Regions from separate parts of the Fictibacillus nanhaiensis genome, predicted to be linked through region 2. Evidence: riboswitches for the same ligand, from Rfam matches in the RefSeq annotation. Region 2 holds a riboswitch; each other region holds the start of a gene.
The links. A riboswitch is a leader RNA that binds a small molecule or an ion and turns the genes downstream of it on or off. The one in region 2 is predicted to bind lysine.

Region 1 (4,870 bases), 380 kb from region 2:
TCCTTCGTAGTGATTGGTGCACTTCTTGATGCTTTTGGGATCTATGATAACCTGATTAAATTTGCAGGTGCAGGTGCTACCGTTCCCATTACAAGCTTTGGTCACTCCCTTCTGCATGGAGCGATGGCTTCAGCTGAAGAACATGGCTTTATCGGAATCGCTATGGGAATCTTTGAGTTAACATCTGCAGGAATATCATCTGCTGTTCTGTTTGGGTTTTTAGTGGCAGTCATCTTTGAACCAAAGGGGTGATCACATGGTGAAAAAACGGGTCATTTTCATAACGGATGGAGATTTGTATGCTTTGCGAGTGGTTGAGCATGCCGCTAAACAAGTTGGAGGACGCTGTATTTCACAATCTTGGGGAAATCCAACTAGAAAAAGCGGTAACGAACTGGTAGAGATGATCCGAAAAACACCTCATGACCCTGTACTTGTGATGTTTGATGACTGTGGATTTAAAGGAGAAGGTCCGGGAGAACATGCGATGAGATACATTCATCAACAGAAAGATATAGAGGTTATTGGTGCAGTAGCTGTAGCTTCAAAAACGCATTTTACAGAATGGACAAAAGTTCACTGTTCGATGGATCGATACGGAGAACTAACAGAGTTCGGTATTGATAAGAGTGGGATTCCGGACCTGGAAACAGGAAGAATAAACGGGGATACCGTCTATATCCTCGATGAATTAAACCTTCCTTTCGTAGTAGGTGTTGGGGACATCGGAAAAATGGCAGGCTTTGATGCAATAGAAAAAGGAGCTCCAATCACTGTAAAAGCGATTCAACTCATTTTAGAAAGGAGCGAATCAATTGGCAACCGAAAAAAATAAAACACCAATCAGTAAAAACATTCAAGATACAGAAAGGTTCTTAAAAGAACGACTCGGTATTGGTGTCAGTTTTGATGTTGGTGTCAGAAAGATCTTTGTTTTAAAAAAGGAACTTCAGCTGTATTATTGTACAGGACTTTGCGACAGTGAGTTCATCATCATGATCTATCGCGAACTAATGGATATGGATCATGGTCATCGGGCACCAAGTAAAGTAAAAGATCTTGTACATAACCACCTCGCCCATCAGCAAGTAGAACTTACAAAGTCTTTGGATGAAGCTGTAGACCGTATGCTCTCAGGTTTGATCGTTATATTCATTGACGGTGAAGAAGAAGCATTCGTTGTGGATGTAAGAAGTTATCCAGGAAGATCTCCAGAAGAACCTGACATTGAGAAAGTGGTAAGGGGAGCGCGTGATGGATACACAGAAAACATTATCATTAATACTGCTCTTACAAGAAGGCGCATTAGAGATGAACGATTACGACACGAAATTCTTCAAGTCGGTGAACGTTCCAAGACGGACGTGTGTTTGTCTTATATCCAAGATGTAGCAGATCCTGGACTCGTTGACCTCATTAGAAAAGAGCTTAACTCGATTGAGATCGACGGAATACCCATGGCCGATAAGACGATAGAAGAATTTGTAGTAAAACAAGGCTGGAACCCGTTTCCTTTAGTACGTTACACAGAAAGACCTGATGTTGCAGCTCAACACTTGATGGAAGGTCATGTATTAATCATCACAGATACATCACCAAGTGTCATCATTACACCTACAACACTTTTTCATCACGTACAACATGCAGAAGAGTTTAGGCAGACACCATTCATAGGTGCATTTTTAAGATGGACCCGTTTTACAGGTATGCTGGCATCGGTATTCTTAGTACCGATGTGGCTATTGTTCTCGATGGAAGAGCAATTGCTGCCGCCTTTCATTGATTTTATAGGTCCGAATAAACACACGAACATCCCTTTGTTTCTTCAAATTATTTTTGCAGAGATGGGGATCGATATTTTAAGACTTGCGGCCATCCATACACCGAGTGCTCTATCAACCGCCATGGGTCTGATCGCGGCTGTATTGATCGGTCAGATAGCGATTGATGTGGGGTTATTCGTTCCAGAAGTTATTCTTTATGTTGCAATTGCTGCCATTGGGGCGTTCTCTACACCTAGTTATGAGCTGAGTATCGCCAACAGGGTTTTGCGTCTTTTTCTGATTATTATGGTCATGCTCTTTAAAGTCCCTGGGTTTATCGTTGGTTTTACCATCATGATCTTGTATATGGCAACGATTAAGAATCTGAACACACCATACCTATGGCCGTTCATTCCTTTTAATCCTAAAGCATTCCTGCAGATCGTTGTTCGGATAGCCGTTCCGGTTTCTAAAGTTCGGCCGAGTATCGTACATCCGCAGAACACCAAAAAACAGCCAACTAATTAATCTGTCCCTTGCTGATTGTTGAAAATTATGTTAAATTCATAACTAAATAAATATGCCTCATATGAGGTAGAGGCGCAAAACGAATGAGTAGCATATGGAGTTCATGGATGACGATGAAATATGTTGAAAGGTCAATTTGCCGAAGTGTAAGAAGGGTTCCATCGCTTTTTATGCTGGGCCGCTGCTGAATAAGCAACGGACTGTCACTACATCTGTAGTGGAGAGCTATTCCGACATGAGGGTACGGTTTTGACAGCCTGCCTTAGTTGCGGCTGTTTTTTGTATTTGTCGGGATTGAATTCTCTATCAACAACGAGAGGGGATTTTTTGTGAATTTACACGGAACATCAAGAATTGGAGATAATCAGCATCTTTGGATCGGTGGTATAGATACGATAGAGCTTGCGAAAAAATATGGAACACCGCTTTATCTGTATGATCTATCCTTAATTAAAAATAGAGCAAGAGGTTTCAAAAATGCGTTCGAGGAAAGCGGGGTAGGGTATCAAGTCGCTTATGCCTCAAAAGCCTTTTCCTCGATCGCCATGTTTCAGCTTATCGAGCAAGAAGGATTAAGTCTCGATGTGGTTTCAGGCGGAGAACTTTATACAGCACTTCAAGCTGAATTTCCACCTGAGAGAATTCACTTTCATGGAAACAACAAGAGCTTAGCAGAATTAGAATTTGCACTTACAGCTGGAGTTGGCTGTATTGTAGTAGATAATTTTCATGAGATCTCATTATTAAAGATGTTGAGCAGTAAGCTAAACAAAAAAGTAAACATTCTTCTTCGTTTAACTCCAGGGATTGAAGCACATACCCATGATTACATCATTACTGGACAGGAAGATTCTAAGTTTGGATTTGACCTAGGAAATGGTCAAGGAGACAAAGCACTTCAAGAAGTAATTGCATTTGAAGGCTTTCGTGTTCTAGGGATTCATTGTCATATTGGCTCTCAAATTTTTGAAACAGAAGGGTTCACCCTGGCGATTGAAAAACTGTTTAATCATTTTAAGAAGTGGGAAGAAAATTTTAGTTATTTTCCAAGTGTCGTAAATCTTGGAGGCGGATTCGGTATCCAATATACAACAGAGGATACACCTCTATCTCCCGAACAGTACGTTTCAGCCATGATCGTAGAAGTGAAGAAACAGATGATTCAATTTGAAGGTCAAGATCTTCCTGAACTTTGGATTGAACCAGGCCGTTCCCTTGTAGGGGATGCGGGTACGACGATCTACTCGATTGGCTCTCAAAAAGAAATCGAGGGAGTTAGACACTATGTTTCCATTGATGGCGGGATGACAGATAACATTCGTCCTGCACTCTACCAAGCGAAATATGAAGCTTTTGTAGCGAATAAGATGAACGAACAAGCCACAAAAACGGTATCGATCGCAGGGAAGTGCTGTGAGAGCGGCGATATGTTAATTTGGGATATTGACCTTCCTGAAGTATGTGATCGCGACTTCTTGGCTGTTTCCTGTACGGGTGCTTACGGTTATAGTATGGCAAGCAACTATAATCGAATTCAGCGGCCAGCAGTTGTATTTGTAGAAAACGGAGAAGAACAGCTAGTAGTTAAGAGGGAAACATATGAAGACCTCATCAAGAACGATGTTCCGCTAAAATCGAATGTTTTTGTGTAAATTAGTTTACGGAGCAGCTTTTTAGCCGTACAATGGTAGTTGAATGAAGTAGAAGGAGGCCTGTTTTTTATGAAAAAAGGTTCAATTGAATTTGAAAACGGCGAAAAAATTGTATTTGATCTGTATCAGGAAGAAGCACCTGGAACAGTAGAAAACTTTGAAAAACTTGCAAACGAAGGCTTTTACAACGGTGTTACATTCCACCGTGTTATCCCTGGATTTGTAGCTCAAGGTGGAGATCCAACAGGAACTGGAGCTGGCGGCCCTGGTTATTCTATTCCTTGTGAAACAGAAGGAAACCCACACAAGCACGTAGCAGGTTCTCTTTCAATGGCGCATGCTGGTCGCGATACAGGTGGAAGCCAATTCTTTATCGTACACGAGCCACAGCCGCACTTGAACGGTGTTCATACTGTTTTTGGACAAGTTACAGAAGGTATGGAAACGGTCCTTCGTATTAAACAAGGCGATGTAATGAAAGAAGTTAAAGTTTGGGAAGAATAATTTCCAAATAAGAAAAGCTCCGGATTTTTCCGGAGCTTTTTTATGCTTTAGGCAATTATAAATTTCTGTTTTTCATAAGTTTTTGTCTATTTCGTTCATCAATAACAGTGGAACGGTCTCTTAAAAAGTGTTTATTTACGATGTTTTCATCCACTACGGTTGATAAAGACCACTCTTCTTCCGTCACACCAGCTTTTACTAAACATACGCGCATAAGGTCAGTTGAAAGTGAAAGTGCTATCGACTCAAAAGGTTGCTGTTGCTCAACTTTTTGTGTAATTCTATCGAGTAGTTCAAAAAATGGTTCAGCTTCTATCCCGAGTTCTTTCAGTGCCGATTCCTCTTTTTGCAGCTTCACTTTACAACTCAAGATCATTCGTCTAGCTCCATTGTAGTTTCCGCGCCGATGATGATATTGGGCTA
Region 2 (4,870 bases):
GGAACATCATGTTGCGGAAGTAGCCATAGCGGGTAACATTGTTTTTTGCTTGAAACGTAATGTAAAGTCCATATACGGCATGAAACAAAATTGGTAAGTAGATCACAAACGTTTCTAGGAAAATACGAAAAGGTAAACTTTCCATAAAATGAGCCGCTTTGTTAAATGCTTCAGCATCCCTCGTTGCAAAATGGTTCACAACTAAATGCTGCACGAGAAAGATCCCGATCGGAATTACTCCTAATAATGAATGAATTCTTCTGTTAATAAAATCTCTACTGCCAGCCATTCTCTTGCCCCCTTCAAATTTAGCCTCTCTCTGGCTGCTAATCTTTGTTCCTCTCCACATGTAAGCGTTTTAAGTTTCCTCTTTTAGAGGATGAGTGTTAAACAATTAGCTTAATTAACTAGCAACATGTTCATTTTACTCCCATCGTTTGACACCGTCAAGAAAACGCTAACAACTAAATGCGTAAATTTTCTTGATACACCAACGCTTTTGGACGTTCAAGATTTTCGACAAATACTGATAGTTGCTATAGAGTTTAAACCGCTTTCCCGTTATAATAAAATTAGAAAGAAGGGATGCAGAATGTTTAAACAAAAGACAAAGGATGAAAACACCCCTGTAGAACAGCTTTCTGTTTCAGCTTTTGGGTATGAGATCCTTCGCAGCGACTTATTGCCTGAACTTCTTGGCAAACAAGAACGAAATATTCTCTATTGGGCAGGAAGACACTTAGCTAGAAAATATCCTTTACATACGATGGAAGAAGTTCACGCTTTTTTTGTTGAAGCTGGCTGGGGTACTCTTGAAATGATCGAAGCTTCAAAAACAGAGATGAATTTCTCTTTAAACTCTCAATTGATCATGCAACGCATGGAAAACTTCAATCATCAAACATTCAGCCTAGAAGCAGGCTTCCTCGCTGAACAAGTTCAGCTGCAAAAAAAATGTACGACAGAAGCTTTAGAATCTACAAAACGAAACAAGGTTTTTATCACTGTTCAATGGGACAAAAAAGATACGATTGAATAACAAAAGCCGGCGGATTGCCGGCTTTTTCAATGTTTACGTGTTCTGAACGGGAACACGAGCATCTAACTCAAACACATCATGCAGCGTTTCAATCGACTTGATCATATCCTCTTGTTTTACAACAGTTGATACCTTAATCTCAGAAGTACTCACCATCTTGATCATAATCTCTTCGTCTGACAGAGCTTTAAACATTTTAGCGGCTACTCCAGGATTCGAGATCATGCCTGAACCAACGATGGACACCTTTGCTAGACCTTGTTCATAACTGATTGATTCAAATCCTAATTTTCCTTGATGCGCGGCAAGCACTTCTTGTGTAGCAGACAATGAATTTGATTCGATCGAGAAAGAAATATTCGTTTTTTCTTCATTTAATACATTTTGAATGATGATGTCTACGTTTATACCGTTCGAAGCCAAAATCGTAAACAGTTCGGCTAAAGCATGCATTTCATTAGGTACTGAAGAAACCGTAATTTTTGTTATATTTCCTTCGAATGCTAGACCTCTAACCATTAAATTTTGTTCCATCGATACTTCCTCCTCTACTAATGTTCCACGTTCTTCGCTCATACTAGATCTTACTTCTAAAGTAATATTATAATTTTTAGCAAACTCAACCGCTCTTGGATGTAGAACCCCTGCACCAAGGTTAGCCATCTCTAACATCTCATCATAAGAGATCGAAGGTAGTTTTCTAGCTGAGTTCACTACCCGCGGATCTGTCGTATAAACGCCTGTTACATCGGTATAGATGTCACATCGTTCTGCTTTTAAAGCTGCAGCTAGAGCAACCGCTGTAGTATCTGATCCACCTCTACCAAGAGTGGCAATATCCTTTGTTTCAGGAATTAGTCCTTGAAAACCAGCAACTACCACGATATGACCTTCTTCTAAAAGCGAAGAGATGCGCTTTGAATCGATGTCTAATATTCTAGCATTTGAAAAGGCATCTTCCGTTTGAATGCCCGCTTGCCATCCTGTTAATGATTGAGCTTTGTAACCCTCTTGATGCAGCGCCATCGTCAATAGGGCGATCGTAATTTGCTCTCCTGTCGTAAGCAGCATATCCATCTCTCGTTTAGAAGGGTTCCCACTGATCTCTGTTGCGAGTTTGACAAGTTCATCCGTAGTTTTACCCATCGCTGAAACAACAACTACTACTTCATTTCCTGCATCCACTTCATGGATAATTCGTTTTGCAACATTTTGTATACGCTCAACAGAGCCAACACTAGTTCCACCGAATTTTTGAACGATTCTCCCCATCTACTCCAAATCCTTTCTAGTTGTAAGATTCTATCTCTTTTAATTAGAAGACTTTGTTGACGCGAAAGTGACCACGTCACTTAGTTTGCACGTATACTTTTCGGACGAAAACTGAAAAGTAAATACAAAAAAGCAACAATAAGGAAAAACCCTATTGTTGCTATAATCCGTAGCAAGCCAAGTTTGTTCCCCCCTCGTGAGATAGTCCTCCACACAAATCCTGGGGGGACTTGTGTGACAGCTCTGTATTTATTCAATACAGGTCCAGCATAAAAGGCTAGAAGTCCTTTTACACTTCGGCAAGAATCCCCTTTCCACCATCATCACCAGAGCTTCTTCTCTTCAGATGGGTTACTATTGGTTCCTGCTCCTCTACCATCACTTCATACGAAGCATGGCATATTTATAAAGTTGCATTCATTTTAACAAAGTTACTCAATGGCTGCAACTACTCATTTGATAAAAATGCTTTTTCGATCAGCTCTGCTACTGGTTTAGGTACACCTGCTGCTTGAATCTCATCAACGGAAGCTTCTTTTAACTTCTTTAATGATCCAAAATGGCGAAGAAGCATCTTCTTCCGTTTGTCACCGATGCCAGCAATGCTGTCTAATGTTGACTCAAACATACTTTTGGAGCGAACTTTTCGGTGGAAAGAGATCGCAAACCTATGAACTTCATCTTGAATTCGTTGCAACAGATAGAATTCCTGACTGTTTCGAGCCAAGTGTATCATCTCTGGAGGATCACCGATCCATAGCTGTGACGTTCTATGTTTTTCATCTTTCGATAGACCTGCCACAGGAATAAATAAGTTAAGCTCGTTTTCTAACACATCTTGAGCCGCTGATATCTGGCCTTTTCCCCCATCGATCAAAATAAGATTAGGAAGCTCTCCTTCTTCTCTTAACACTCTCGTATACCTGCGGCGAACAACTTCTTTCATGGAAGCATAATCATCTGGTCCTTCTACCGATTTAATTTTGTATTTTCGATAATCCTTTTTATACGGTTTACCATCAACAAAAACAACCATCGCAGAAACAGGATCTGTTCCATGTATATTCGAGTTATCGAACGCTTCGATACGATAAGGAGCAGCAATTCCGATTCTTTCGCCAAGGTTCTCAACGGCTTTAATCGTTCTCGCTTCATCTTGCTCGATTAGGGCAAATTTTTCGTGAAGAGCTAATGACGCGTTCTTAGTGGCTAATTCTACCAGCTCCTTCTTTTGTCCTTTTTTCGGTTGCAATACTTTCACTTGAAGAAGTTCCGATATAAGATTAGCATCCACTTCTTGAGGAAGCAGAATCTCTTTAGGAAGAAGGTGATTCTTTTGCAGATAGAACTGACCAATAAAAGTGAGGAGATCTTCATTCGCCTCTCCATAAAACGGAAAGACAGAAATATCTCGGGCGATCACTTTACCTTGTCGGATAAAGAAGACTTGTACACACATCCAACCTTTATCAAAATGGTAGCCAAACACGTCTCGATCGACTAGATCTGCTGTCATCATCTTTTGCTTTTCCATAACAGCTTCAATGTGCTGGATCTGATCTCGAAGCTCTTTTGCGCGTTCAAAGTTCAATGCTTCAGAAGCTTCAAGCATCTTTTCCGATAACTCATTTTTAACGTCCTGATAACCGCCGTTAAGAAATTTCACGATGCCGTCAACCATTTTCTTGTTTTCTTGTTCGGTTACATCATATACGCAAGGACCTAAACATTGACCGATATGATAATACAGACATACACGTTTAGGCATCGTGTCACACTTTCGAAGTGGAAAAATGCGATCTAACAGTTTTTTCGTTTCTTGGGCAGCATAAGCGTTCACGAACGGACCAAAATATTTTCCGCCGTCTTTTTTGATCTTCCGTATATATAGAAGTCGCGGCTGTTTTTCAGCGGTGATCTTTAAGTATGGATAGCTCTTGTCATCTTTAAGCATCACGTTATAACGAGGGTCATGCTTTTTTATTAAATTCATCTCTAAGACTAATGCTTCCATCTCGGTAGAAGTTACAATATATTCAAAATCTCTGATCTCACTTACGAGTCTCTGTGTTTTGCCATCATGTGTCCCAGAAAAATAAGACTTAACACGATTCTTTAACACTTTCGCCTTCCCTACATAGATGACTTTCCCGAACTCATTCTTCATGAGATAGCAACCTGGTTGGTCTGGAAGTAACATTAACTTTTGTTTTACAGAAATAGAGGTCAATTTCATCCCCCCTCCGCTCTCAGCAGTCTTTACTACTATCATACCATGTATCAACGTGTTCATAATACTATCGTGAATTCTATACCACATATTCTCATTTATCGACAATATTTCCTAGAAAATATTGAGGCGTTTGTAAAAAAGCGCAAAAAAAAAAGCCCTATCAACCGGGCTTTTCGTGCTAAGCTTATTTATGTTTGTTTAAAAGTTCCACTAAAGCTTCTTTTGGTTGGAAACCTACTACTTGATCGACCACTTGACCGTCTTTGAATACAAGTAGAGTAGGAATACTCATAACACCGTATTTACCAGCTGTTTCTTGGTTTTCA
Region 3 (4,870 bases), 280 kb from region 2:
CACAACACCGGATAAGACACTCGTTCGTATGCATGGTCGAAACGTTTATGGCTGGAACAACCAAGGGCAGCCGAACTGGAGAGAAGTTCGATATCTTTATCGTTATAATGAGGCAGAGCTTCAAGAATGGAGAGAGCGTATACAAAAGCTTGCTTCAGAAACGAAGGATCTAACCATTCTTTTTAACAATAATTCGGGTGGAGATGCTGCTGATAATGCGAAGCAGATGATTGATCTACTGGATATTCACTATGACTTTTTGGCACCGAGGCAGTTGGATTTGTTTTAGTTTTTCCTTATATTACAAATCCATTTCAATAAGAAGGAAACGATTCATTTTTCACTGTAGACTGATATACTAATAGGGTGAATGAAATCAGTTTTGCTGAATGAAGAAAGTGGGGATCACTTTGAATTTCAAAAAATTGATTCAGATGATGTACTGCTTACAGATTGCCTTTATTTTCAGTGGCGTTTACCTGCTATGTATCTACATATTTCTCAATGATTCGAAGCGTATTCAGTTCTTATCCTTGGTCTTATGCATTAATCTTATTTCATTAAAAATAACAAGAGATCGTTTTAAAGCATAAATTGAACACCCTCTGCCTTATTGGTAGAGGGTGTAGTCGTTTTATGTGAAATGTCGATATATTTGAAAAGTTGCCGATATATTCTTTTTTTCGCCGATATATTTCAAATCTCGCCGATAAATGCTTTAGATCATTTTTAAAAGTGCTTTTCGCCCTTGCATACCAACTTCAATACCTTTTTCTTTTGCTTCAAGAGTAATAGATTCTAAAGGTGCATCCAACAGCTGCTCGATTGTTCTTACTCCAACAGCGCGTCCTGCGATAATTTTACGGTCTGCTAACTTTTCGTTTAATAGTGCCACATCTAGTGCTCCACACATGATATATCCATTGTCATTGAATACAGCCATAAAATTCGTTTTTGGCAAACGAAGGGTGACAGCGGTAAACGGATGTCCTTCGATTAAGATCGGGTTCATCTCTAACATGCTTCCACTCCTTTCTTCACTATTATTTTTATGTGTACAGAAGGGAAAAAGTGTTAGGTGTTGAAGCTATTTTTATGACTTTTCGTATGATACGATTAAAAGAAAAATAGGAGGCGATGAGGGATGAAACAATATCTGGATTTTCTTCAAGATATTCTACATAACGGTACAAAAAAAGAGGATCGGACAGGCACGGGAACCGTTTCTGTTTTTGGTCGTCAGATGAGGTTTGACCTCCAAGAAGGCTTTCCGCTTGTTACGACAAAAAAATTACATGTAAAGTCGATTATTCATGAATTGCTCTGGTTTTTAAAAGGTAATACGAATATTGCTTATTTAAAGGAAAACGGTGTACGCATTTGGGATGAGTGGGCAGATGAAGAGGGAAACCTTGGTCCTGTATACGGTCATCAGTGGCGATCTTGGTCGACTCCGAACGGTGAGACGATCGACCAGATCTCAAACGTAATCGAAGACATCAAAAACAACCCGGATTCAAGACGATTAATCGTCTCTGCATGGAATCCGTCTGATATTCCGAATATGGCACTTCCACCCTGTCATTTGTTATTCCAATTTTATGTTGCGGATGGAAAACTCTCCTGTCAGCTTTATCAGCGCTCAGCAGATAGTTTCTTAGGCGTGCCTTTTAATATTGCGTCGTATGCTTTGTTAACGATGATGGTAGCTCAAGTAACAGGCCTTAAACCAGGTGAGTTCGTTCACACAGTAGGTGACGCACACATCTACACCAATCATCTTGAACAAGTTGAGCTGCAGCTCACTCGTGAGCCAAAGCCGCTTCCTAAGATGAAGATAAATCCGAATGTAACGAATATCTTTGATTTTACTTACGGTGATTTTGAACTTGTAGACTATGAAGCGCATCCCCATATTAAAGGTGTGGTGAGCGTATGATCTCGTTTGTTGTAGCGATGGATGAAAATCGTGCGATCGGCAAAGACAATGACCTTCCGTGGTACTTACCGAACGATCTCAAGCACTTTAAAAACGTAACGATGGGAAAACCGATCGTGATGGGGCGAAAAACGTATGAATCTATCGGAAAGCCTCTACCCGGACGAGAGAATATCGTGGTAACAAGAGATGAAAAGTATCAAGCAGAAGGAACGACCGTGGTTCATTCTGTTGACGAAGTCATGCAAAAAGAAGCAGAAGAATTATGTGTGATTGGTGGAACTGAGATCTTTAAGTTGTTCATGTCAGTTGCAGATCGTCTGTATGTTACAGAGATCCACCATACATTTGACGCTGATACGTATTTTCCTGAGATCAATCGTGATGAGTGGATGGAAGTCTCACGTAAACCAGGCATTGTTGATGAAAAGAACAAATATCCACACGATTTTGTCGTGTACGAAAAAAATTAAAACCATAAAGTTTGAATGAGCCCCCCTCTTGTCTGCATACATATGTATATGTAGATAAAGGGGGGTTACCTTTTGCTTAAACGCAAAAAAATGAAACTTCGAAAAGGGCCACTTCCATTCCGATTTGTTGTGCTAATATCTTTTTCACTTTTTATTATTATTACTATTCAAGGGTTGTGGTTAGTAGATAAAGGAATTGAGCCAACTTTGATGTATGTAGCTCAGAGAAAAACAGAGGAAATAGCATCTTTAGCAATAAATGAAGCAATTTTTAATAAATTATTTGATTCAATCGATATGCAAGACATACTAATTTCTAAAGAAGATAAAGATGGAAACATTGTTTTTGCTGGAGTTAATCAAAAAGTAGTAAACAATGTTCAATATAAGTCAGCGATTGTTGTTCAAGAATTTTTAAAAGAAATCGAAAAAGGTAAAATTCCAGAAAGTATTAAATCAGAAAAATTAGGTTTATCAAAAAAACATCCGGATGAACCCGGCGTGATCATGGATATACCTCTTGGGCAAGCTACTGAAAACTCCTTATTAGCGAATTTAGGACCACGCATTCCCATAAAATTCACTATTGTTGGAGATGTAAATACTGATATTGAAGAAAAAATTGAAACAGTGGGCATTAATAATACTTGGATTTCAATAAATATTATTGTTACTGTAAAAGCTAAAGTAGTTATACCTTTTGCAACTGAAACTGCAATAGTAACAAGACCTATACAAATAATGGGTCAATTTATACCAGGAGAAGTACCGATTTATTATAATCAATCGGGTGACCCGATTCAGCCCGCTTTACCAATTGATCCTCAGATAAAAGAAAAAGTAAAAAGCGAAGATGAATTTCAAGAAGGTACTGATATTCCAGAAGATAGCTCATCAGAAGACGTGAGTGGGAAAGAAGCAACAGAATAAAAATATTTCCTTTATTTAACAAATCCTGTTCAGGTTGACCATTCGTTCTAGTTTGTTATAATTGTAATTGAATTAAAAATTATATATGTCTTTAAGCCTATCACCGATGGGGTAGAGGAGCGGATTTTATAAGTACTTTTTCAGAGAGTGACGTCTGTGAAGAAAAAGGAAAGGAACTTCCGCCGAAGCAAAAGGTAACCGTCTGTTCACTTTTGCTGGGTTTGCACTAAATAAGTGTAAAACTGTCACTGCTTTGAAACTTAAAGCAGTGGAGGACTACTGATCGATGAGGAAAACCATAAATTACTTAAGTGATTGATAACAGGTTATTTCCTTGTCTATTGATCGCTTTTTATTTTGTCCTTTTTTCCTCAACGTCCTGTAAGAACTCCTCAATATCGATGGCTGAATGAAAAGAAGGAGGAACATCATGGAATTTGAGAATTCGATTTATTCATTAATACCACCTGTATTGGCAATCTTAATGGTGGTTCTAACACGCAGAGTGTTAGTCTCGCTAGGAGCTGGAATCATTGCGGGAGCATTATTACTTCATGATTTTAGTATGGGAGCGACACTGAAAGAAATTGGTACGATAGTTAAAGGGCACTTTATTTCAGATGGTGCGTTAAATGAGTGGAATGTGTATATTCTTCTATTCTTATTGATTTTAGGAATGATGACGAGCATTATCTCGTTAGCAGGAGGAAGCCGTGCTTTTGGAGAGTGGGCGATCGCGAGAGTGAAAACCAGAAGAGGTGCACAACTTCTGACCGTTGTGTTCGGCCTCGTCATTTTTATTGATGACTATTTTAACTCTTTAGCTGTCGGAAATGTAAGCAGACCCATTACAGATCGACACCGCATCTCACGTGCAAAACTCGCTTATTATCTTGATTCAACAGCTGCCCCAGTATGTGTCATTTCACCTGTTTCAAGTTGGGGAGCGTACATCATTGGTATTATTGGAACGATTTTTGCTACACATGAGATTACGAATATGTCTGCATTCAGTGCATTTATTCAGATGATTCCTATGAATTTTTATGCAGTGTTTGCCCTAGTTCTCGTGTTTATCGTTGCGTATTTTCAACTTGATTTTGGACCGATGAAAAAGCATGAAGAAACAGCTCTTGCAACAGGAGAAGTGATTGCTCCCGATAAAAAAGCAGCAATCGGAGAAGGAATCAAGCTCGAAGAAAGTGATAAAGGAAAAGTAGGAGACCTTGTGTGGCCAATCGTGATTTTGATTGTATCAACGGTTGGATTTATGATCTATACGGGCATTCAAAATGTGAAGGGGCTTGATGAACCAACGGCCATCACACTTTTATCTATTTTCGAAAACACAGATGTACCAAAATCACTGGTATATGGGGGGCTGCTTGGTTTAGCTTCAGCTATATTGTTCTTCCTACCTAAGAAGATGGGTGCTGCATCATTAGGAAAAGGACTGGGACGTGGTATTCAATCTATGCTCGGTGCTGTTACGATCTTACTTTTTGCTTGGACGATCATCTCAATCATT

Region 1: linked by a shared signal. The riboswitch ahead of lysA (diaminopimelate decarboxylase) and the one ahead of ACFS5O_RS09635 (aspartate kinase) in region 2 are both predicted to bind lysine.
Region 3: linked by a shared signal. The riboswitch ahead of ACFS5O_RS08225 (Na+/H+ antiporter NhaC family protein) and the one ahead of ACFS5O_RS09635 (aspartate kinase) in region 2 are both predicted to bind lysine.

What each region holds. Positions count from the first base shown of each region.
Region 1 is NZ_JBHUPF010000006.1:1,581,674-1,586,543, forward strand. Features, by position in the region: gene spoVAE (stage V sporulation protein AE) at 1-252, shown strand, start outside; gene spoVAEA (stage V sporulation protein SpoVABEA) at 257-835, shown strand; gene ACFS5O_RS11610 (spore germination protein) at 816-2,291, shown strand; lysine riboswitch at 2,351-2,527, shown strand; gene lysA (diaminopimelate decarboxylase) at 2,621-3,943, shown strand; gene ACFS5O_RS11620 (peptidylprolyl isomerase) at 4,013-4,447, shown strand; gene ACFS5O_RS11625 (DUF309 domain-containing protein) at 4,503-4,870, opposite strand, start outside.
Region 2 is NZ_JBHUPF010000006.1:1,203,471-1,208,340, reverse strand. Features, by position in the region: gene ACFS5O_RS09645 (succinate dehydrogenase cytochrome b558 subunit) at 1-289, opposite strand, end outside; gene ACFS5O_RS09640 (YslB family protein) at 593-1,039, shown strand; gene ACFS5O_RS09635 (aspartate kinase) at 1,073-2,311, opposite strand; lysine riboswitch at 2,506-2,694, opposite strand; gene uvrC (excinuclease ABC subunit UvrC) at 2,760-4,511, opposite strand; gene trxA (thioredoxin) at 4,729-4,870, opposite strand, start outside.
Region 3 is NZ_JBHUPF010000006.1:924,827-929,696, forward strand. Features, by position in the region: gene ACFS5O_RS08200 (DUF72 domain-containing protein) at 1-289, shown strand, start outside; gene ACFS5O_RS08205 (YunC family protein) at 719-1,021, opposite strand; gene ACFS5O_RS08210 (thymidylate synthase) at 1,145-1,939, shown strand; gene ACFS5O_RS08215 (dihydrofolate reductase) at 1,936-2,412, shown strand; gene yunB (sporulation protein YunB) at 2,485-3,342, shown strand; lysine riboswitch at 3,447-3,629, shown strand; gene ACFS5O_RS08225 (Na+/H+ antiporter NhaC family protein) at 3,773-4,870, shown strand, end outside.